DNA from 3 places in the Streptomyces sp. ITFR-6 genome. Region 1 is predicted to be linked to each of the others. Evidence: riboswitches for the same ligand, from Rfam matches in the RefSeq annotation. Region 1 holds a riboswitch; each other region holds the start of a gene.

The links. Region 1 has a riboswitch for cyclic di-AMP ahead of RLT59_RS17110 (M23 family metallopeptidase). Riboswitches for the same ligand answer to the same signal wherever they lie in the genome.
Region 2: another riboswitch for cyclic di-AMP. It lies ahead of RLT59_RS35565 (LysM peptidoglycan-binding domain-containing protein); the one in region 1 lies ahead of RLT59_RS17110 (M23 family metallopeptidase).
Region 3: another riboswitch for cyclic di-AMP. It lies ahead of RLT59_RS23595 (transglycosylase family protein); the one in region 1 lies ahead of RLT59_RS17110 (M23 family metallopeptidase).

What each region holds. Positions count from the first base shown of each region.
Region 1 covers NZ_CP134612.1:3,762,022-3,768,268, forward strand. The annotation lists gene RLT59_RS17100 (PrsW family intramembrane metalloprotease) at 1-805, shown strand, start outside; gene RLT59_RS17105 (aldo/keto reductase) at 860-1,804, opposite strand; gene RLT59_RS17110 (M23 family metallopeptidase) at 1,979-3,178, opposite strand; cyclic di-AMP (ydaO/yuaA leader) riboswitch at 3,190-3,343, opposite strand; gene RLT59_RS17115 (PP2C family protein-serine/threonine phosphatase) at 3,742-4,905, opposite strand; tRNA gene RLT59_RS17120 (tRNA-Met) at 5,091-5,164, opposite strand; partial or broken gene RLT59_RS17125 (SHOCT domain-containing protein) at 5,495-5,904, shown strand.
Region 2 covers NZ_CP134612.1:7,855,514-7,861,760, forward strand. The annotation lists gene RLT59_RS35550 (MmyB family transcriptional regulator) at 1-255, shown strand, start outside; gene RLT59_RS35555 (nitrobindin family protein) at 387-944, shown strand; gene RLT59_RS35560 (alpha/beta fold hydrolase) at 1,002-1,817, opposite strand; cyclic di-AMP (ydaO/yuaA leader) riboswitch at 2,269-2,457, shown strand; gene RLT59_RS35565 (LysM peptidoglycan-binding domain-containing protein) at 2,461-3,360, shown strand; gene RLT59_RS35570 (NAD(P)H-dependent amine dehydrogenase family protein) at 3,537-4,616, shown strand; gene RLT59_RS35575 (carboxymuconolactone decarboxylase family protein) at 4,613-5,092, shown strand; gene RLT59_RS35580 (GMC oxidoreductase) at 5,251-6,247, opposite strand, start outside.
Region 3 covers NZ_CP134612.1:5,183,357-5,189,603, forward strand. The annotation lists gene RLT59_RS23585 (cytochrome P450 family protein) at 1-129, shown strand, start outside; gene RLT59_RS23590 (transglycosylase family protein) at 236-1,210, shown strand; cyclic di-AMP (ydaO/yuaA leader) riboswitch at 1,559-1,732, shown strand; gene RLT59_RS23595 (transglycosylase family protein) at 1,737-2,483, shown strand; gene eno (phosphopyruvate hydratase) at 2,788-4,068, shown strand; gene RLT59_RS23605 (FtsB family cell division protein) at 4,167-4,637, shown strand; gene RLT59_RS23610 (DUF501 domain-containing protein) at 4,718-5,257, shown strand; gene RLT59_RS23615 (Ppx/GppA phosphatase family protein) at 5,312-6,247, shown strand, end outside.

The sequences.
Region 1 (6,247 bases):
GTACGGCGTGTTCATGGTGCCCGCGTTCGGTCTGGTGACCTGGCTGGCGATCTGGTCCCGGCTGCGCGAGCTGCGCACCCTGGCCATCGAGCTGCCCGCCTACGCCGCGGCCGGCTGGCTCGCTCCCACGGAGCCGCTCGCCCTGTCGTCGATGCGGGCCCGCGGAATGGCCAGGGACACGGCACGGCGGTGGCAGGCGGCGGCAGCGAGGGGCGGCCCCTACAGCCCGAACAGCCCGTACAGCCCGTACGGCCACCAGGGCTGCGTACCGGCGCCGGTCGCCACCCACGCCCACGTCACCGCTCGGGTCAGCGCCCGGGTCAGCGGCGTGGTCGGCGCCCAGGCGAAGGCCGAGGCCAAGGCCCGGGGGAAGGCGGCGGCGCGCACGGTCGCCGAGTACGAGTCGTTCGCGACGTCACTGGCGTTCCTGCGCCGGCAGGCCCGCCGCGGCACGGCCGGCCCGGATCTGCCCGAACGCGAGCTGGAGCTGCTGCACCACCTGTGGCAGCGCCGCGAGGTCGCCGGACCCGCCCTGGCGTACGCCGCGCAGGCGACGGGCCGCCTGCGCCCCCGGCACATACGCCCGGCGCACGGGTCGTACGGCACCGGGCCCGGCGCGCACCCGGGGCACGCCCCGTACCAGCCGTACGGCAGCCCCGCCCCGGCCCCGTACGGCCAACAGCCGTACCCCGCATACCCGTACGGGCAACAGCCCTACAACCCGCCGCCGTACGGCCAACAGCAGCACGGCCCGGCACCGTACGGGCAGCAGCCGTACGGCGCCGGGCCGCAGTCCCCGTCCTAGGCGGACCAGACGGAACAGGCCGTCCGGGCGGACCAGGCAGGCAGACCGGGCGGACTAGGCGGACGCCTCGGTGAGGGCGGTCAGCTCCTGGTCCGTCAGCCGCAGATCGTCGACGGCCAGCAGCGCGGGAAGCTGCTCGACCGTACGGGCGGAGGCGATCGGTGAGACCACGGTCGGCCGGGAGGCCAGCCAGGCCAGCGCCACCGTGGCGATCTCGGCGTCCCGCTCCTGCGCGATCGCGTCGAGCGCGGTGAGGACCTTCTGGCCGCGCTCCGTCTCCAGGTGCTGGGCGGCGCGACCGGCGCGGGCACTGTCCACGGTCGCACCCGCGCGGTACTTGCCGGTCAGGAAGCCGGAAGCGAGAGCGAAGTACGGGACGGCAGCGATCCCGGCCTCGGCGCTCAGGTCCTGGAGCTCGCCCTCGTAGGTGTCGCGCGAGACGAGGTTGTAGTGCGGCTGGAGCGCCACGTAACGGGCCAGTCCCTCGCGCTCGGAGAACTCCAGCGAGGCGCGGAGCCGTGCCGGGCTGATGTTGGAGGCGGCGATCTCGCGGACTTTGCCCTCCTTCACCAACTGGTCGAGGGCGGTGATGATCTCCTCGACGGGGACGGTCTCGTCGTCGTGGTGCGTGTAGTAGAGGTCGATGTAGTCCGTGCCGAGCCGGCGCAGCGACTCCTCCGCCCCGGCCTTGATGGTGGCGGCGGCGAGCCCCTTGTACTCGGGGTGGGAGCCGACCTTGGTGGCCAGGACGACGTCGGACCGGTTGCCCCGCGCGGCGAACCACTTGCCGATGAGGTTCTCCGACTCGCCGCCCACGTTGCCGGGGATCCAGGAGGTGTACGTGTCGGCCGTGTCGACGAAGTTGCCGCCGCCCGCCGTGTACGCGTCGAGAACGGCGAAGGACTGCGCCTCGTCGGCGGTCCAGCCGAAGACGTTGCCGCCGAGGGAGAGCGTGGAGACCTGGAGGCCGGAGGAACCGAGTCTGCCGAGAGAAGTCATGGATGGAACAACCCACCGCACCGCACGCGCTATTCCATGGCGACTACAGCTACACCCGTACGCCACGGCCCGGACCGGCGGAACCGACCGGCACGGACGAAGACCGGCAGCCCTGACGTCGGGGGGGTGAGCGTCAGGACTGCCGGGGTTCGTTGGACGTGGACTTCGGTGGACTCAGACCGTCAGGCCACGGGCGCGCAGCCACGGCATCGGGTCGATGCCGGTGCCGTCCGGGGTGTGGACCTCAAGGTGGAGGTGCGGGCCGGTCACGTTGCCGGTCGCGCCCACGCGTCCGATGGTGTCCCCGGTGGTGACCTGCTGGCCGACGCTGACACCGATCGAGGACTGGTGGCAGAACCACAGCTCCGTACCGTCCTCAAGCTCCAGGACCGTGCGGTAGCCGTACGCGCCGGACCAGCCGGCGGACTTGATGGTGCCGCTGTGGATGGCCTTGATCGGGGTACCGGTCGGCGCCGCGAAGTCGAGGCCCGTGTGGTAGCCGGAGGACCACATCGAACCGGCCTCACCGAAGGTCGAGGTGATCGTGTACGAGTAGGTGGGGATGGCGTAGCTGGCGGCGAGCTTGGCGAGCCGCACCGCTTCCGCCTTCTTCTTCGCCTCTTCCGCGGCCTTCTTCTTCGCGGCGGCGGCCTTGGCCTCGGCGGCGTCCTGCTGCTTCTTCGCCTCTGCGGCGGCCTTCTCCTCCGCGGCCTTCTCCTCGGCCGCCCTGGCCTCGGCGTCGGCGGAGTCCTGCTGCTGCTCGGCCTGCTGGAGGATGCGGGCGCGGAGCGCCTCACCGGCGTCCGTCGTGCCCTGCTCGGCCTCCGTGGTGGTGATGCCGGCCGTCGTCAGCGGGGCGGCGGCAGTCACGACCTCGGTCTTCTCCGCCTCGGACTCACCCGAGAACAACGCGCCGACGCCGGGCAGGGACTTGGCCTCGGGAAGTTTGTCCGAGATGGCGTCGGGAAGGGAGATAGACACGGGCGGCTTGCTCTGGGCGGAGGCCATGCCACCCGCACCGACGGCCGCGATGACACCGACGCCGAGGACGGTGGAGCTACGGGCGAGCCCGTTGCGCTGCTTGGCGACGCGGTGCTTGCCGCGCACGGGGCGGATGGACTCCTCCGTGGGGTTCCATTCCTCCCACGCCCGGTCGGATTCGGCCTCGTCGGCGCGGAGGCCGTTGCCGAACTCGGTCCCGAACTCGCTGCCCCGATCGGTCCCGTAGGCGGTTCCGTAGTCGGCACCGTGATCGGTTCCGTAAGCGGTTCCGTGGTTGGCGCCGTAAGCGGCACCGGGCCCGGTTCCGAAGTCGTTTCCGTGTTCGGGGGCGAACCGGTAGGGGGCTTCGGGGGCAGGCTTGTTGGACGCCACTGGGGCGCGCTCCTTTCCTTCCTTCTCGCCTACCGGGTTAGCTGACGGGTTCGGAGCAGGAAGGTCTCCTACGGGTTCCTCCGCCTCTCAACGAGACAGAGATGCCCGATTCACCCCATGTAGGTGGTTCCCCGGTTTCCTTGCGGAATTCGGCGCTCGCGCACGGTGCCGCCACTGACGGCGGCTGGGACAACCGCGCTGCGTTATCGAACGTTAATAGACACACCGGCCCGATTCCAAGCCGTTCCAACTGATCGTTCCGATCCTTGGCCTGGACTTTACGGGACACAACCGGGTGGAATCGGGCGAGTTGATCACCCCTCAGCCGTTAGCCGTCTTCTGACGTTGCGTCAAATGTTATGCGGAGGGGTTCCCTGTGGTTACGCACGGTGGCATCGGCCGCACCTCTCTCCCCACATCCGTCCACACTCCCCCCGTCCAGCCTCTCATCTTCACCCGGCTCCGACCAGGTTCACCCGGGCTCCACAGGGCCGCACCCGGCTTCACCGGGCCACACTCGTCATCACCAGGCCGCACTCGTCATCACCGGGCCGCACACGGCTTTACCCGGCTCCGCCGTCCAGGCCCACGATCTTCACGGTCGTGCGCCGGTCCGGCTGCCCCTCGGTCGGGCGCACGACCGCGAGCAGGGCCATGTCATCGGTCGTCACCCCACCGGTGTGCAGCCGTACGTCATCGGTCAGCGCCGACAGCAGCTCCTCGGGCCCCGGGAAGATCCGTCCGCGCAGCCGCTCGGCGGGATCGTAGAAGACCCCGTCGGCGTCCCGGGCCTCGGAGAGGCCGTCCGTATAGAGGAGCAGCGTCGACCCCGCGGGCAGCTCCCACTCGTCGGAGCGGTCCGGCCACACGCCCAGGTCCATCCCCAGGGGCAGCGCGGGCAACGTGGGCCGCAGCTGCTCCAGCGCCCCGTCCGAGTGCAGCAGCAGCGGTTCGGGGTGGCCGCGGTTGACCACGCGCACCCGGCTGGAGCCCTGCGGGATCTCCGCCAGCGCGGCGGTGACGAACCCTTCGACCGCGTCGAGCCCGCCGCGCCTGCTCGACTCCCGCGCCAGCGCGCGCTCCAGCCGCTGAGCCACCCCCTCCAGTGACCGCTCCTGCTCGGCGGCCTCCCGGAACGCCCCGATGATCACCGCCACCGCCTCCACCGCGTCCAGGCCCTTGCCGCGCACGTCCCCGACCACCAGCCGCACCCCGTACGGGGTGTCCGTGACCGAGAACAGGTCACCGCCGACGAACTCGTCCGCCTGTGCCGCCTCGTACCGCGCGGCCACGTACAGCCCGCCGATCCGGTCGGACGGGGTCGGCAGCACCGCGCGCATGGCGGTCGCCGCGATGACCCGGGCGGAGGCCAGCTGCTCGTTGCTGCGCCGGACGACCCCGTTGATGAAGACCGCGAGGACCGAGACGGTGAGGACGGTGAGCAGCTCGATGAACGGCACGACCCGGAACAGCGTTCCGCCGTAGAGCCACAGCGCGGCCACACACAGCAGCGCACCGGCCCCGACCCGGATCGTGCCGGCCCGCGAGAAGAACGGTGCGGCGATCAGCGGGGCCGCGGCGAACAGGGGAACAGCGGTGAAGGCGGGCGGAGTGAAGAAGTCGAACAGCAACCCGCCGATGAGCATGACCCCGGGCAGTACCCGGACGAGCCGGCGGTTCCGGACCTCATAGGTGCGCCTCCCCCGCCGCTGCTCCCGCTTCCCCACCTTTGCTCTCCTGCCCGGTGCGCTCAGGGCCGCGAACGGTACCGCGCACCACCCCCAGACTTCCCGGAGCACGGTCGCGGGGCGAGTGCTCGACGGCCAATGGGATGACGCGCGCGGCGCGGCACGTACGTACGGAAACGAATCAGGCCCGGCACGCGCTATGCGTACCGGGCCTGATTCTTCAGTAGCGGGGACAGGATTTGAACCTGCGACCTCTGGGTTATGAGCCCAGCGAGCTACCGAGCTGCTCCACCCCGCGTCGGTAAACACCACTCTACGGCATGTCCGACGCACTCATGACCACCCCGCACTCCTCGCCACCCGGCCCGGTCGCCCACCGACCGCACCGGAGGCCTCGACGGAGACCTCGCCGGAAGACTTCAACGGAGAACTCAACGTGGCGAAATCGAGAACGTATTACGGGGGCTCGTGTTCTGCCGCTGCCGCGAGCTGCTCCCGGTCTCTCATCGCGGCCTGCCTGAGGGCCTCCACCGATGACCACACCGCTCACCCACCGCACGGCACCCGAAATGCGATGGTATGAATTATTTCGTATTCACCCATTGGACGCGGCTCCCTGGAGTGGACGATGGACGACTACCCCTTGCTCAACCTCTTCTGGACCATGCTCTGGTTTTTCTCTGGATCATGTGGCTGTTCCTCCTCTTCCGCGTGATCATGGACATCTTCCGCAGCCACGACCTGGGTGGATGGGCCAAGGCGGGCTGGCTGATCCTCGCCCTGGTGCTGCCGTATCTGGGCGTCCTGATCTACGTGATCGCCCGCGGCAAGTCCATGAGCGCGCGTGACGCGAAAGAGGCGAAGGATCGGGATGCCGCCTTCAAGGCGTACGAGAGAGACGCCGCAGGAACGGACGCGGGCGGCGGCGCGACGAAGGGCAACCACGTCGAGGACCTGGCGAAACTGGCCGATCTCAAGGACAAGGGCGCGATCACGGACGAGGAGTACCAGCAGGCGAAGACGCAGCTTCTCGTCTGACCCGGAGCGCCGCGCGGTGCGGGCGTCGGCGCGGGTGCCGACGCCCGCACCGGCGCGTTCGGATTGAGCACCGTGACATCGGTGCCGGTGCCGTACGAGGTGTAGCTCCGGTATGAAGGGGGACGGGCCGGGCGTACTGGTGCCTCTGAGGCCCAGCGGACGGATGATGCGGTCGTTCAGCTCGTGTGCCCAGCTGAGGCCCGTCACCTCGCGGATGATCATCGCGGCGAGCACGTCCGTGCCGGGGTAGAACTTCCGCGAATCCCGCATGGCCGGCCCGACCAACTCCTCCGGCGAGCAGGTGCGGAACCGCTCGGCCCGGTAGCCGGCCACCAGCGCCGCG
Region 2 (6,247 bases), 4.1 Mb from region 1:
GACCATCTGGAGGAGTTGCGGGCCGAGCTCACCGGGTACGTTCCCGAACCGGCGCCGTCCGCCGGGCAACTCGGTTTCGCGGTGCCGCTCCGCCTGCGGTCCTCGTACGGTGGGCTCCGCCTGATGACGACGGTGACCACCTTCGCCACCGCGGTCGACGTGACGCTTGCCGAACTGAAGCTGGAGGCGTTCCTGCCGGCCGACCCGGCGACAGCCGAGGCCCTCTCAGCAGCCGCCGGGGCAACGGCGGTGTGATGGCCAGGTCCAGCAGCTGACACGGTCCGCCCCGGGGACAGCGCGGCGTACCGGCCCGGCACCGGATCGACGGGAGAGCCCCCAGGCTGCCAACCGTCACCGTCACCGTCACCGACCCAGGAGCGCGCACGATGTTCGACCCCGCCCAGCAGCACCCGTACCCCGACGCGTTCCGGCCGGACGCGGCGCCTGCCCCGCACGCTCTGCTCGCACCGCTGAGCGGGTTCCTGGGCACCTGGGCCGGGCGGGGCAGCGGTGAGTACCTGACGCTCGCCGAGGAGTTCCGGTACGCGCAGCAGGTGACCTTCAGTCACGACGGGCGGCCCTTCCTCCATTACGAGGCGCGCGCCTGGCTGCTCGACGCGGACGGCGCCCTGTTGCGGCCGTCCGCACGGGAGAGCGGCTGGTGGCGGATGCAGGCGGACGGGCGGGTGGAGGCGCTGATCACTCAGCCCACCGGTGTCGCGGAGATCCTGACGGGCCGTGCGGCCGACGGCGTGGCCGACCTCGCCACCCATCAGGTCGCGCTCGCGCCCACCGCCAAGGAGGTCAGCGCCACCCGCCGTCGCTACACCCTGACGGATGACGGCACGCTCGAATTCGTCCACGACCTCGCGGCGGTCGGCCAGCCGCTCCAGCACCACCTCTCGGCGCGGCTCCGGCGCGAGGGCGGTAGCAGGCCGCACTGATCCGCTCGCCGTGACGGGGCGGCGGCCGTCGTCCCGTCCGTCCGACAGCGCCCCCGCTCATACCCCGGACAGCACGTCCCGCAGCCGGGTCGCGAACGCCCGCGGATGCGTGGTGTTGCCGTTGTGCCCGCCGGGGAACGGGACGGTCTCCCGGCCGACCAGTCCGGCGAGGCTCTGTGCGCACTGGCCGACGAAGACGGATGGCGCCGTGGTGCTGCCGCTCGCGGGCACGATGCGTACGGGAGTCGCCCGCAGCGCCTCCCGGTCGAGCTCGGCTTCGATGACCGCGGTGAAGTCGCGCTCGATGAAGAAGCCGAAGTTCGCCACACGGCGCGGGGTGAGCGGCATCGGGGTGAGCCCCGGTTCGGTCTCCTGGCGCGCCGGGTCGATGCCGAGGACCCGGGCGATCTCGGGGAAGGCCGCTGCCAGACCGCCGTCGCGGTGGATGTCCTGAAGGTGCGCCAGCTCGGCGGTGTGCTGCTCGCGCTGTCCGGCGGGCAGCAGGGACGGCGTGACCGGGTCGTGTGCCCCGAGCAGCCCGAGCTGCTCGGGGTGGGCGAGCGCCAGGTGCAGCCCGATGGCGGCGCCCATGCTGCATCCGAGCATCAGGGCGGGCTCATCGGTCAGTTCGGCCAGCAGCCGGTGCACGTCGTCGGCGTGCCGCGCCATGGTGACGCGCTGTCCGGGATCGTCGAGCGTGCTACGGGAGAGGCCCCGGCGGTCGTAGGTGACCACGGTCCAGCTGTCCACGAGCCGGTCGACCAGGTCGGTGCTGCGGTCGGCGTCGCCCTCACCGCTCTGGGAGACGAGCAGCAGGGGACCGGAGCCGCGGATCTCGTAGTGGAGCGTGGCGCCATCGGTGTCGAGGAACATGGGGTTCTCCCGGTCTCAGTGGTGGGCGGCGCCATGAGCGCCGACCGATGCCTCACACCGTAGTACATCTATTTAGATGCATCAATAGAGATGTATTGACGGAGGCGCCACGCCGCGAGTGCTGCGGCCGTCCGGCTGTAGAGCTTGATGGAATGTCCTAATTGTGTAGTTAGTCGTATTCATCATTAATAACCCACCGAAGAACCTTTTTTCATAGTCCAAAGGTGATGAATATTGAGCAAATCACCCTTTTCGGGCTCAGTGGTCAGCATCACCTTCCCGGCCCCGGACGCGGTGCGTCCGGCCTCGGTTCCCTGCTGTGCCAAGAAAGTTGACTTCCCCCGAGAGGTCTGATGCTGGGCATTTCCTTTAATTGATCTTGCGAATCAATTGGGATCAAGAATTCCGGGCTTGTTTCGTCCGGCGTTTTTCGCTTACGGTCACCGTCAATCCGGATGGAACGCCGAATCCTGCCGCCGTCCGGGAACCCGACCCACTCACCTACGGCAGGAGCGGGGGACCCAGGTTTACTGCCGGTCCGGAATCCGGAGCGGCTTGGGGTTAAGTCGCCATCATGTGCGGCCGGACATCTCCAGTCCGAACCCGACAGCTCACCTCGCAGGCGGCGGAGAGGAAATACGCCATGCCCATCACGGGTAAGTACCGTCGTTTCAAGTCCACCACCCTGACCCGCGGCTTCATCGCCGTGAGCACGGGCGGAGTCGTTCTCGCGCTCCCCCTGATCGGTGCCGGATCCGCTTCTGCCGCACCGGCGCACCCCGCCGTCGCGGAAAAGTCGGCGTCCTCGACCCCCTTTGCTGCCAAGGGAATTGCGGCCCACAAGGCGGAGTCCACCGTCTATTCCGTGGTCTCCGGCGATTCGCTTGCCAAGATCGCCCGTGGGCATTCCCTCAGTGGTGGCTGGGAGCGGCTCTACCAGGACAACCGGAGTGCGGTCGGCGGAAACCCCGACCTGATTCACCCGGGCCTCAAGCTGACCATCGGCGCCAAGTCCGCCGCCGTAGCCCCGAAGGCGGCTCCCACCGCCGAATCGAAGGCCGCGACCGAATCGAAGCCCGCGACCGACGCCGCGCAGTCGTCCGACCGGTCCGAGGGGACCGACCGCGCCGACCGCTCCGAGCGGACGGCCGCGCCCGTCGCGGAGAAGACCACCGCCACCGAGACCGCTGCCACCGCCCCCGCGCAGGCCGCGACGGCGTACACCGACGACCTCGACGGCTGGATCAAGGAGTCGCTCGCCGTGATGGCCCAGAACGGCATCCCGGGCAGCTACGACGGCATCTACCGCAACGTGATCCGCGAGTCCTCCGGCAACCCGCAGATCGTGAACAACTGGGACTCGAACGCCGTCGCCGGCACGCCCTCCAAGGGTCTCCTCCAGGTGATCCAGCCCACCTTCGAGGCCTACCACGTGGCCGGTACGTCGACGGACATCCTCGACCCGGTCGCCAACATCACCGCCGCGTGCAACTACGCCGCGGCCACCTACGGCTCCATCGACAACGTCTTCGGCGCCTACTGACATGCCCCGGCCCCGCCTTCGGGAGGGACCGGGCGCAGGGGTGGGAAGGAGCCACGCGGCTCCTTCCCACCCCTTTCGCGTGCCGTGCGGCCCCCCTCGGGCCCGCTCAGGCCGCCCCGCAACCGGGTGCGCGATGGCACTATGAACCTTTCATCTCGCGCGCTACCCTCCGCCGCATGATTTCCACGGTGGTCTGGGGAACCGGCAATGTCGGCCGCGCGGCCATCCGCGCCGTCGAGGCCCATCCGGCCCTGAAACTGGCGCATGTGCTTGTTCACGATCCGGGCAAGGTGGGCCGCGACGCGGGCGACCTCGCCGGGACCGGCCGCGATCTGGGCGTCGCGGCGACCGACGACATCGACGCGGTGCTGGCCACCGCTCCCGGCGCGGTCGTGTACGCGGCCTCCGGGGACATCCGCCCCGACGAGGCGCTCGCCGACATCACCAGGGCGGTCCGGACCGGGGCGGTGGTCGTCACCCCCGCCCTGTACGCCCTCTACGACCAGCGGAGCGCCCCGCCCGAGCTGCGCGGCCCGGTGCTGGCCGCTGTCGCGGACGGCGGCGGCTCACTGTTCGTCTCCGGCGTCGACCCGGGCTGGGGCAACGACGTGCTGCCCCTGATGATCAGCGGACTCGGCAGCACGGTCGACGCGATCCGCTGCCAGGAGATCTTCGACTACTCCACCTACGACCAGCCCGACGCGGTCCGAGACCTGATCGGCATGGGCCATCCCATGGAGTACGAGCCGCTGATGCTCGCGGCCTCCGTCCCGACGATGGTGTGGGGCGGGCAGCTGCGGCTGATGGCCAGGGCCCTGGGTGTGGAGCTCGACGACATCCGCGAGACCATGGCCCGGCGGCCACTGGAGACGACGGTCACCACCCGGACCATGGGCGAGTTCGCGGCGGGCACCCAGGGCGCGGTGCGGTTCGAGGTACAGGGCATCGTCGGGGGCGAGCCCCGCATCGTCATCGAGCACATCACACGCATCCACCCCTCCTGCGCCCCGGACTGGCCGTCGCCGCCCGACGGCGCCGGCGCCCACCGCGTGATCATCGAGGGCCGTCCGCGCATCGAGGTCACCGTGGAGGCCACCGACGAGGACGAGAACCGCTCGGCGGGCGGCAACGCCACCGCGGTCGGCCGGCTGGTGAACGCCATCGACTGGCTGGTGGACGCGGAACCCGGACTCTACGACGCACTCGACGTCCCCCTGCGCCCCGCAGCCGGCAGACTCGGAAGGAAGCAGCCATGATCATCGACATACCCGAGGGCCAGGAGCCGATCGGATACGTGTGGGGCGACATGGTCCCCGGAATCGGGATGGCCGCCGCGAACTTCTCCCTGTCGGTGTACGAGCACACCACGCTGGGCCTGCGGGAGTTCGAGGCCGCCCGGCTGCGGATCGCCCAGATCAACGGGTGCCTGTTCTGTCTGGACTGGCGCACCGAACGGGACGGCGAGAAGGTCGAGGAGGAGTTCGCCGACGCGGTGAACGAGTGGCGCACCACCGCGGCCTTCGACGACCGGACCCGGCTGGCCGCCGAGTACGCCGAGCGGTACGCCGTGGACCACCACGGTCTGGACGAGGAGTTCTGGACCCGGATGACCGCGCACTACAGCCAGCGCGAGATCGTCGAGCTGAGCATGAGCATCGGCTCCTGGCTGGCCTTCGGCCGGCTCAACCACGTACTGGGTCTCGACGCCGTGTGCGTGCTGCCCGGCCACTGAACCGTGAGCCGGAGGCCCCTGGCCCGTGCGTCCGGCCACTGAGCCGTGAGCCGTGAGCCGGACGCCCCGGGGCCCGTGCGTCGCACCCCGGGCCCGGGGCGTACCCGGGAGGAGAGCCGTCCCGGCGTCTCCTCCCGGCCGGCCGGACCGGGCCGGTGTCACAGATCGGTCGCGATGATCTTCTCGATGTTCCGTTCGGCGAGCGCCGTGATGGTGACGAACGGATTGACGCTGGTGTTGCCGGGGATCAGCGCGCCGTCGATCACGTACAGGCCCGAATACCCGTGCAGACGGCCGTAGTTGTCGGTTGCCCTGTCCAGCACCGCGCCCCCGAGGGGGTGATAGGTGAGGTGGTCGCCCCAAATCTTGTACACACCGAAGAGGTCCGTCCGGTAGATCGTCCCCTCCTTCGCGTTGATCTTGTCGAAGATCGTCTTGGCCATGTCGATGGACGGCTGCTTCCAGGCGGTCTGCCAGTTCAGGTCGACCTTGCCCGTCGCGGGGTTCCAGGAGAACTGGGCGCGGTTCGGGTTCTTCGTGATCGACAGGTAGAACGAGGCGAACGTCTCGATCCCGGTCGGCAGCGGCGCGACCTCGGCGAACGCGCCGCCGGCGGCCCAGTTGTCGATGCCGCCGCAGGGGATGCTCGACTGGACCGCGCCGGTCGGGTCCCACAGGTGGTTGGCGCGGCCGCACATGACGTTGCCGTTGTCGCCCCAGCCCTTGCCGATCTCGTTGTTGAGGGCGGGCAGCTTGCCGGTCGCCTTCAGCTCGGTCAGCAGCTTGCTCGTGCCGACGCTGCCGGCCGCGAAGAACACCTTGTCCGCGGTCACCGTCTTGGTGGCCTCCGTGCTCCCGTCGGTGCGCAGCTGGTCGATGACGACGGTGTAGCCGCCGGCCGACGCCGGAGAGACCGAAGTCACCTTGTGCAGAGGCGAGATGGTGACGTTCCCGGTCGCCATGACCTGGGCGAGGTAGGTCTTCTGCAGGGACTTCTTGCCGTAGTTGTTGCCGTAGAGGATCTCACCCGCCAGCGCCGACTTGGGTACGGTGCCGGCCGCCTCCTGCTCCATGTAGTCCCAGTCGTACACGTCCGGCACGAAGACGAACGGGAAGCCTGAGCGCTGTGCCTGCTTGCGGCCGACCCGGGCGTAC
Region 3 (6,247 bases), 1.4 Mb from region 1:
CGACTTGCGGGGGAAGCTACCGATTTGCGCTGGCGCGGCGGGCTCATCATGCGCGGACTGCGGACGCTTCCGGTGGAGTTCACCCCCGGGGCCACCACCAAGGAAGGTGACACTCTGTCAACTCTGTGACTTTGGCGTGATCTCCGCTGCATCGACTTGTGACACACGTTCGAGTCCCGCTAGGTTCACCGTTCGACTCACCAGTCACCTTTTCAGTCACACGGAAGGCATTCCCATGGGCTCCGCGAACGGCAGACACCGTCGCCCTCGTCAGGCACCCGCGATCATCGTCGCCGCAGGCGTGACCGGCTCGGCCATCGCCATCCCGCTGCTCGGCGCGGCCGGTGCGCACGCCGCCGACGCCTCGACCTGGGACCGGGTCGCGGAGTGCGAGAGCGGCGGCATGTGGAGTGCCGACCTCGGCAACGGGTTCTACGGCGGTCTTCAGTTCTCGCAGGAGGTCTGGAAGTCCTACGGCGGCGAGACGTACGCCCCGCGCGCGGACCTCGCCAGCCGGTCGCAGCAGATCGCCGTGGCGGAGAAGGTGCTGGGCGATCAGGGGCCGAAGGCGTGGCCCAGTTGCGCCGTCATCTCCGGCCTCACCCCGGAGGGCTCCCTGCCGGGTGTCGATCCGGGCGTCGATCCGGCCGCCACCCCGTCCGCGGACCCGGCGGAGAGCGCGGACCCGGCCGGGAGCGCGGACCCGTCCGCGACTGCCGACCCGTCAGAGAGCGCGGACCCGGCGGACGACGCGGCCGAGGACGCCACGAAGGCCCCGTCGGACGACGCCACGTCCGGCCCGGCCGGCAAGGACCGGAAGGCGGACGCCTCGTCCTCCCCGGACGCCACGCCCCCGGCGTCCGGCTCCTCCGGCGCGGGTGACCCCTCCGGTGGCCGGGACGGGTCCTCCCCGGCCGCGGAGGCGGGCGGCAAGCACCGCGGAGCGCCGGCCCCGGAGCGGACCGGTGACGGCCGGGACGCGGGGCGGCACGCCTCGCGGGGGGACGCGGACGGACGCGGCACGGGCGCGCCGGCCGCCGACGGCACGTACACCGTCCGGCCCGGCGACAACCTCTGGGCCATCGCCGACGCGCAGAAGCTGCCCGGCGGCTGGACCGGGCTGTACGAGGCCAACAAGGCGGCCGTCGGCTCCGACCCGGACCTCATCCTCCCCGGCCAGCACCTCGATCTCGGCGTGAAGACCGGCTGAGACCTGACGCCGGGTCGATCGTGGAAGCGGGCGCGGAAGCGAGCGTGGAGACGGTCTGATCAACAGCTGAAGATGCCTCGATCCTGGGGTACTTAAGAGGCCTATGTCCCACTTTTGAATAAGTGAGACATGGGTCTCTTCGCATGAACTCGCGTGTCTTGTCCGGGAGGTCCCCCCACATCCGTTCCGACCTGCGTAAATAGACGTTAATCAGATGCAAATAAGGACTGTTTATCCGGTATGTCCTTCTTTGAATGTAGGGGTTCGGTGTGTTTACGGTCAGAACCGCTCGCACCGCGGGCCCCGTCGATCGTCACGCCGAATCCTGCCGTCGGTCGAAGGGAACAGACGCGTAAAGCGCCGTAGGCAGGAGCGGGGGACCCAGGTAAGCGCCGGGCCCGGTCGTCGAACACGACGCATCGGGAACGGCTTGGGGTTAAGTCGTGCGCTAGGACGTGCGACCGGGCAACTCACTTGGCCCGAACCCGACAGCTCACCTCGCAGGCGTCGGTGAGGAGAAGTCTCGATGCTGCTCAACAGCAAGGGCAACAAGCACCGCCGCCCGTCCAAGGCCGTCCGTATCGCCACGCTCGCCGGTGTGACCGGTGCCGCCATCGCCGTGCCCCTGATGGGTGCCACCGGCGCCTCCGCCGCCTCCGTCTCCACGTGGGACGCGGTCGCCCAGTGCGAGTCCGGCGGCAACTGGTCCATCAACACCGGCAACGGCTACTACGGCGGTCTGCAGTTCTCGCAGTCCAGCTGGGCCGCCGCCGGTGGTACCCAGTACGCGGCCCGCGCCGACCTGGCCACCAAGGCCCAGCAGATCGCGGTCGCCGAGAAGCTCCTCGACATGCAGGGACCGGGCGCCTGGTCCTGCGCCGGTGCCGGCAACCTGAGCAACGACGGTGTCGACCCGGGCGTCGACACCGGCTCCAGCGCCCCCAAGGCGGAGACCGCTCCCAAGCGGGAGTCCGCTCCGGCGCAGCAGGCCGAGCCGAAGAAGGCCGAGCGCACCGAGGCTCCGGCCACCAACCGCTCGGACCGCTCGACCGCCCCCGGGGCCGGGCAGAAGAAGACCGTGACCACCCCGACCGGCGAGAAGGTCGAGAAGGGTGACGGCGAGTACAAGGTCGTCACCGGCGACTCGCTGAGCAAGATCGCGGCCGACCACAAGGTCAAGGGCGGCTGGCAGCAGCTGTTCAAGCTCAACAAGGACATCGTCGAGGACGCCGACATGATCTTCCCGGGTCAGCAGCTCCACCTGGCGAAGTAGTACGGCGCCCACTTTCCTCGCCGCACTCCCCGGCCCGGTTCGCGTCTTCCCCCACGCGTGCCGGGCCGGGGCCTGTCGGCCGCCGGTCCGGCGGACGGGCGGTCCGGCGTACCGACTGTTCAACTGTTGTAGTTACCGGTCAGTAAATTTCTGGTCTTTCATCCCGCTATGACTGCTCTTGGGTCCTTTTTCGTCCCAGGGGACGGGCGGGCGGCCGACTGAGACGGCCGGGCCGGTTAGGCTCTTGTCGCAAGGCCAAAGCGACCCTGCACAACCAGCGTCATATCCCAGAAGGAGATGCCTCGTGCCGTCCATCGACGTCGTCGTAGCCCGGGAAATCCTCGACTCCCGGGGCAACCCCACGGTCGAGGTCGAGGTTGGCCTCGACGACGGCAGCACGGGCCGTGCTGCCGTTCCGTCCGGAGCCTCCACCGGTGCTTTCGAGGCCATTGAGCTTCGCGACGGTGACCCCAACCGCTACCACGGAAAGGGCGTCGAGAAGGCGGTCCTCGCCGTGATCGAGCAGATCGGCCCGGAGCTCGTCGGCTACGACGCGACCGAGCAGCGGCTGATCGACCAGGCCATGTTCGACCTGGACGCCACGGAGAACAAGGGCTCGCTCGGCGCCAACGCCATCCTCGGCGTCTCGCTCGCCGTCGCCCACGCCGCGTCCGAGGCCTCGGACCTGCCGCTGTTCCGCTACCTCGGTGGCCCGAACGCGCACCTGCTGCCCGTCCCGATGATGAACATCCTCAACGGTGGGTCGCACGCCGACTCCAACGTGGACATCCAGGAGTTCATGATCGCCCCGATCGGCGCGGAGTCCTTCTCCGAGGCCCTGCGCTGGGGCGCCGAGGTCTACCACACGCTGAAGAAGGTCCTGAAGACCAAGGGCCTGTCCACCGGTCTCGGTGACGAGGGCGGCTTCGCGCCGAACCTGGAGTCCAACCGTGCCGCGCTCGACCTCATCGTCGAGGCCATCAAGGAAGCCGGCTACGCCCCCGGCAAGGACATCGCGCTCGCGCTCGACGTCGCCGCGTCCGAGTTCTACAAGGACGGCACGTACGAGTTCGAGGGCAAGTCCCGCTCGGCCGCCGAGATGACCGAGTACTACGAGGAGCTCGTCGACGCGTACCCGCTGGTCTCCATCGAGGACCCGCTGTACGAGGACGACTGGGCCGGCTGGAAGGTCATCACCGAGAAGATCGGCGCCAAGGTGCAGATCGTCGGCGACGACCTCTTCGTCACCAACCCGGAGCGCCTGGCCCGCGGCATCGAGGAGGGCTCCGCCAACGCCCTGCTCGTCAAGGTCAACCAGATCGGTTCGCTGACCGAGACCCTGGACGCCGTCGAGCTGGCCCAGCGCAACGGCTTCAAGTGCATGATGTCCCACCGCTCCGGCGAGACCGAGGACGTCACCATCGCCGACCTCGCGGTCGCCGTGAACTGCGGCCAGATCAAGACCGGCGCCCCGGCCCGTTCGGACCGCGTCGCCAAGTACAACCAACTGCTGCGCATCGAGGAGATCCTCGACGACGCCGCGGTGTACGCGGGCCGTTCGGCGTTCCCGCGGTTCAAGGGCTGACAAGCCCGACCGGGTCCAGCGACCCGGCCTCCGTCCGTCCCCGCACTCGGTCCCGTACCGTGTGCGGGGACGGACGTGCGTAATGGGGAGGCGGAGACATGGCCGCGAAGGACCGGGACCGGTTCTCCACCGCGACCCGGCTGAGGCTGCTCGGTGAGCAGACCGCGGCCCGCGTCTACCGGTCCCAGAACAAGCGCCAGGCCCGCCGCTCCCGCCTCACCGGCCGGGCGGCCTTCCTGGCCCTGGTCGTCTGCTCCCTGGTCGTCGCCCTCGCGTATCCGATGCGGCAGTACGTGTCGCAGCGTGACGAGATCGCGGACCAGGAGCGGCTCGCGCAGGAGGCCGAGGCACGCACCGAGGAGCTGCGCGACGAGAAGGCGCGCCTCCAGGACGACGCGTACATCAAGCGGCTGGCCCGCGAGCACCTGCACTACCTTCTTCCGGGAGAGACCAGCTACACCGTGGTCGATCCCGACGCGGTCAAGGAGCGCAACGGAGTGCCGGACGAGTCCGGCCGGCCGTGGCACTCCAACCTGTGGGACGGCGTGGACAGCGCCGACCGGGGCTGACCCGCGGTCCCGTCATTTCGCATTTCACCGTCCGGCCGCGGCACCGCGGTCCGGGCGGCCCGATCAGAACCTAGGCAGGCATGGAAACGCCCCCTCCCCAGACCGAGTCCACCGCGCCCACCGACGCGGACATCGCCGCGTTCCAGCAGCAGCTGGGGCGCCCGCCGCGCGGGCTGCGTGCCATCGCGCACCGCTGTCCGTGCGGCAACCCGGACGTGGTCGAGACGCAGCCCAGGCTGGAGGACGGTACGCCGTTCCCGACGACGTACTACCTGACGTGCCCGCGTGCGGCGTCCGCGATCGGCACGCTGGAGGCGAACGGGGTCATGCGGGAGATGACCGAGCGCCTCGGTACGGACCCCGAGCTGGCGGCCGCGTACCGGGCCGCGCACGAGGACTACATCGCCCGGCGCGACGCGATCGAGGTGCTGGAGGGCTTCCCGAGCGCGGGCGGCATGCCGGACCGGGTGAAGTGTCTGCATGTGCTCGTGGGGCACTCGCTGGCGGCGGGGCCCGGGGTGAACCCGCTGGGGGACGAGGCGATCGCGATGCTGCCGGAGTGGTGGCGCAAGGGCCCGTGCGTGTCGCCGTGCGGCGCGCCTGGTGAGAACGAGGGCTGAGCGGTCCCCCGCGGGCTCCGTGAAGAGGGGCTAGGAGAAGAGAGGCTTGAGGGTATGACGCGTGTGGCCGCCATTGACTGCGGTACCAACTCGATCCGGCTGCTGGTGGCGGATGCCGACCCCGCCACCGGGGAGTTCACCGAGCTCGACCGGCGGATGGAGATCGTCCGGCTCGGCCAGGGGGTCGACCGGACCGGGCGGCTCGCCCCCGAGGCGCTGGAGCGGACGTTCGCCGCGTGCCGGCAGTACGCGGCGGTGATCAAGGAGCACGGCGCGGAGAAGGTCCGCTTCGTCGCGACCTCCGCCTCCCGGGACGCGGAGAACCGGGACGACTTCGTCCGGGGGGTGCTGGACATCCTGGGCGTCGAGCCCGAGGTGATCAGCGGTGACCAGGAGGCGGAGTTCTCCTTCGCCGGGGCCACCAAGGAGCTCGCGGGGCGCGACGACCTCGCGAAGCCGTATCTCGTCGTGGACATCGGCGGCGGCTCGACCGAGTTCGTCGTCGGCGACGACCGGGTGCGGGCCGCCCGGTCCGTGGACATCGGCTGTGTCCGGATGACCGAGCGCCATCTCTACCGGGACGGCGCGGTCATCGACCCGCCCACCCGGGAGGCGGCCGACGCGATCCGCGCGGACGTCGCCGCCGCCCTGGACCTGGCCGGGCAGAGCGTCCCGCTCACCGAGGCGGGCACGCTCGTCGGGCTCGCCGGCACGGTCACCACGGTGGCCGCGATCGCGCTGGGCCTGGAGGAGTACGACTCCGAGGCGATCCACCACTCCCGGGTCTCCCTGGAGCGGGTCAGGGAGATCGCCGGGCGGCTGCTGTCCTCGACCCACGCGGAGCGTGCCGCGATCGGCGCGATGCATCCGGGGCGGGTCGATGTGATCGCCTCGGGGGCGCTGATCCTGCTGGCCGTCATGGAGCGGACCGGGGCCCGTGAGGTGGTCGTCAGCGAGCACGACATCCTCGACGGGATCGGCTGGTCCAAC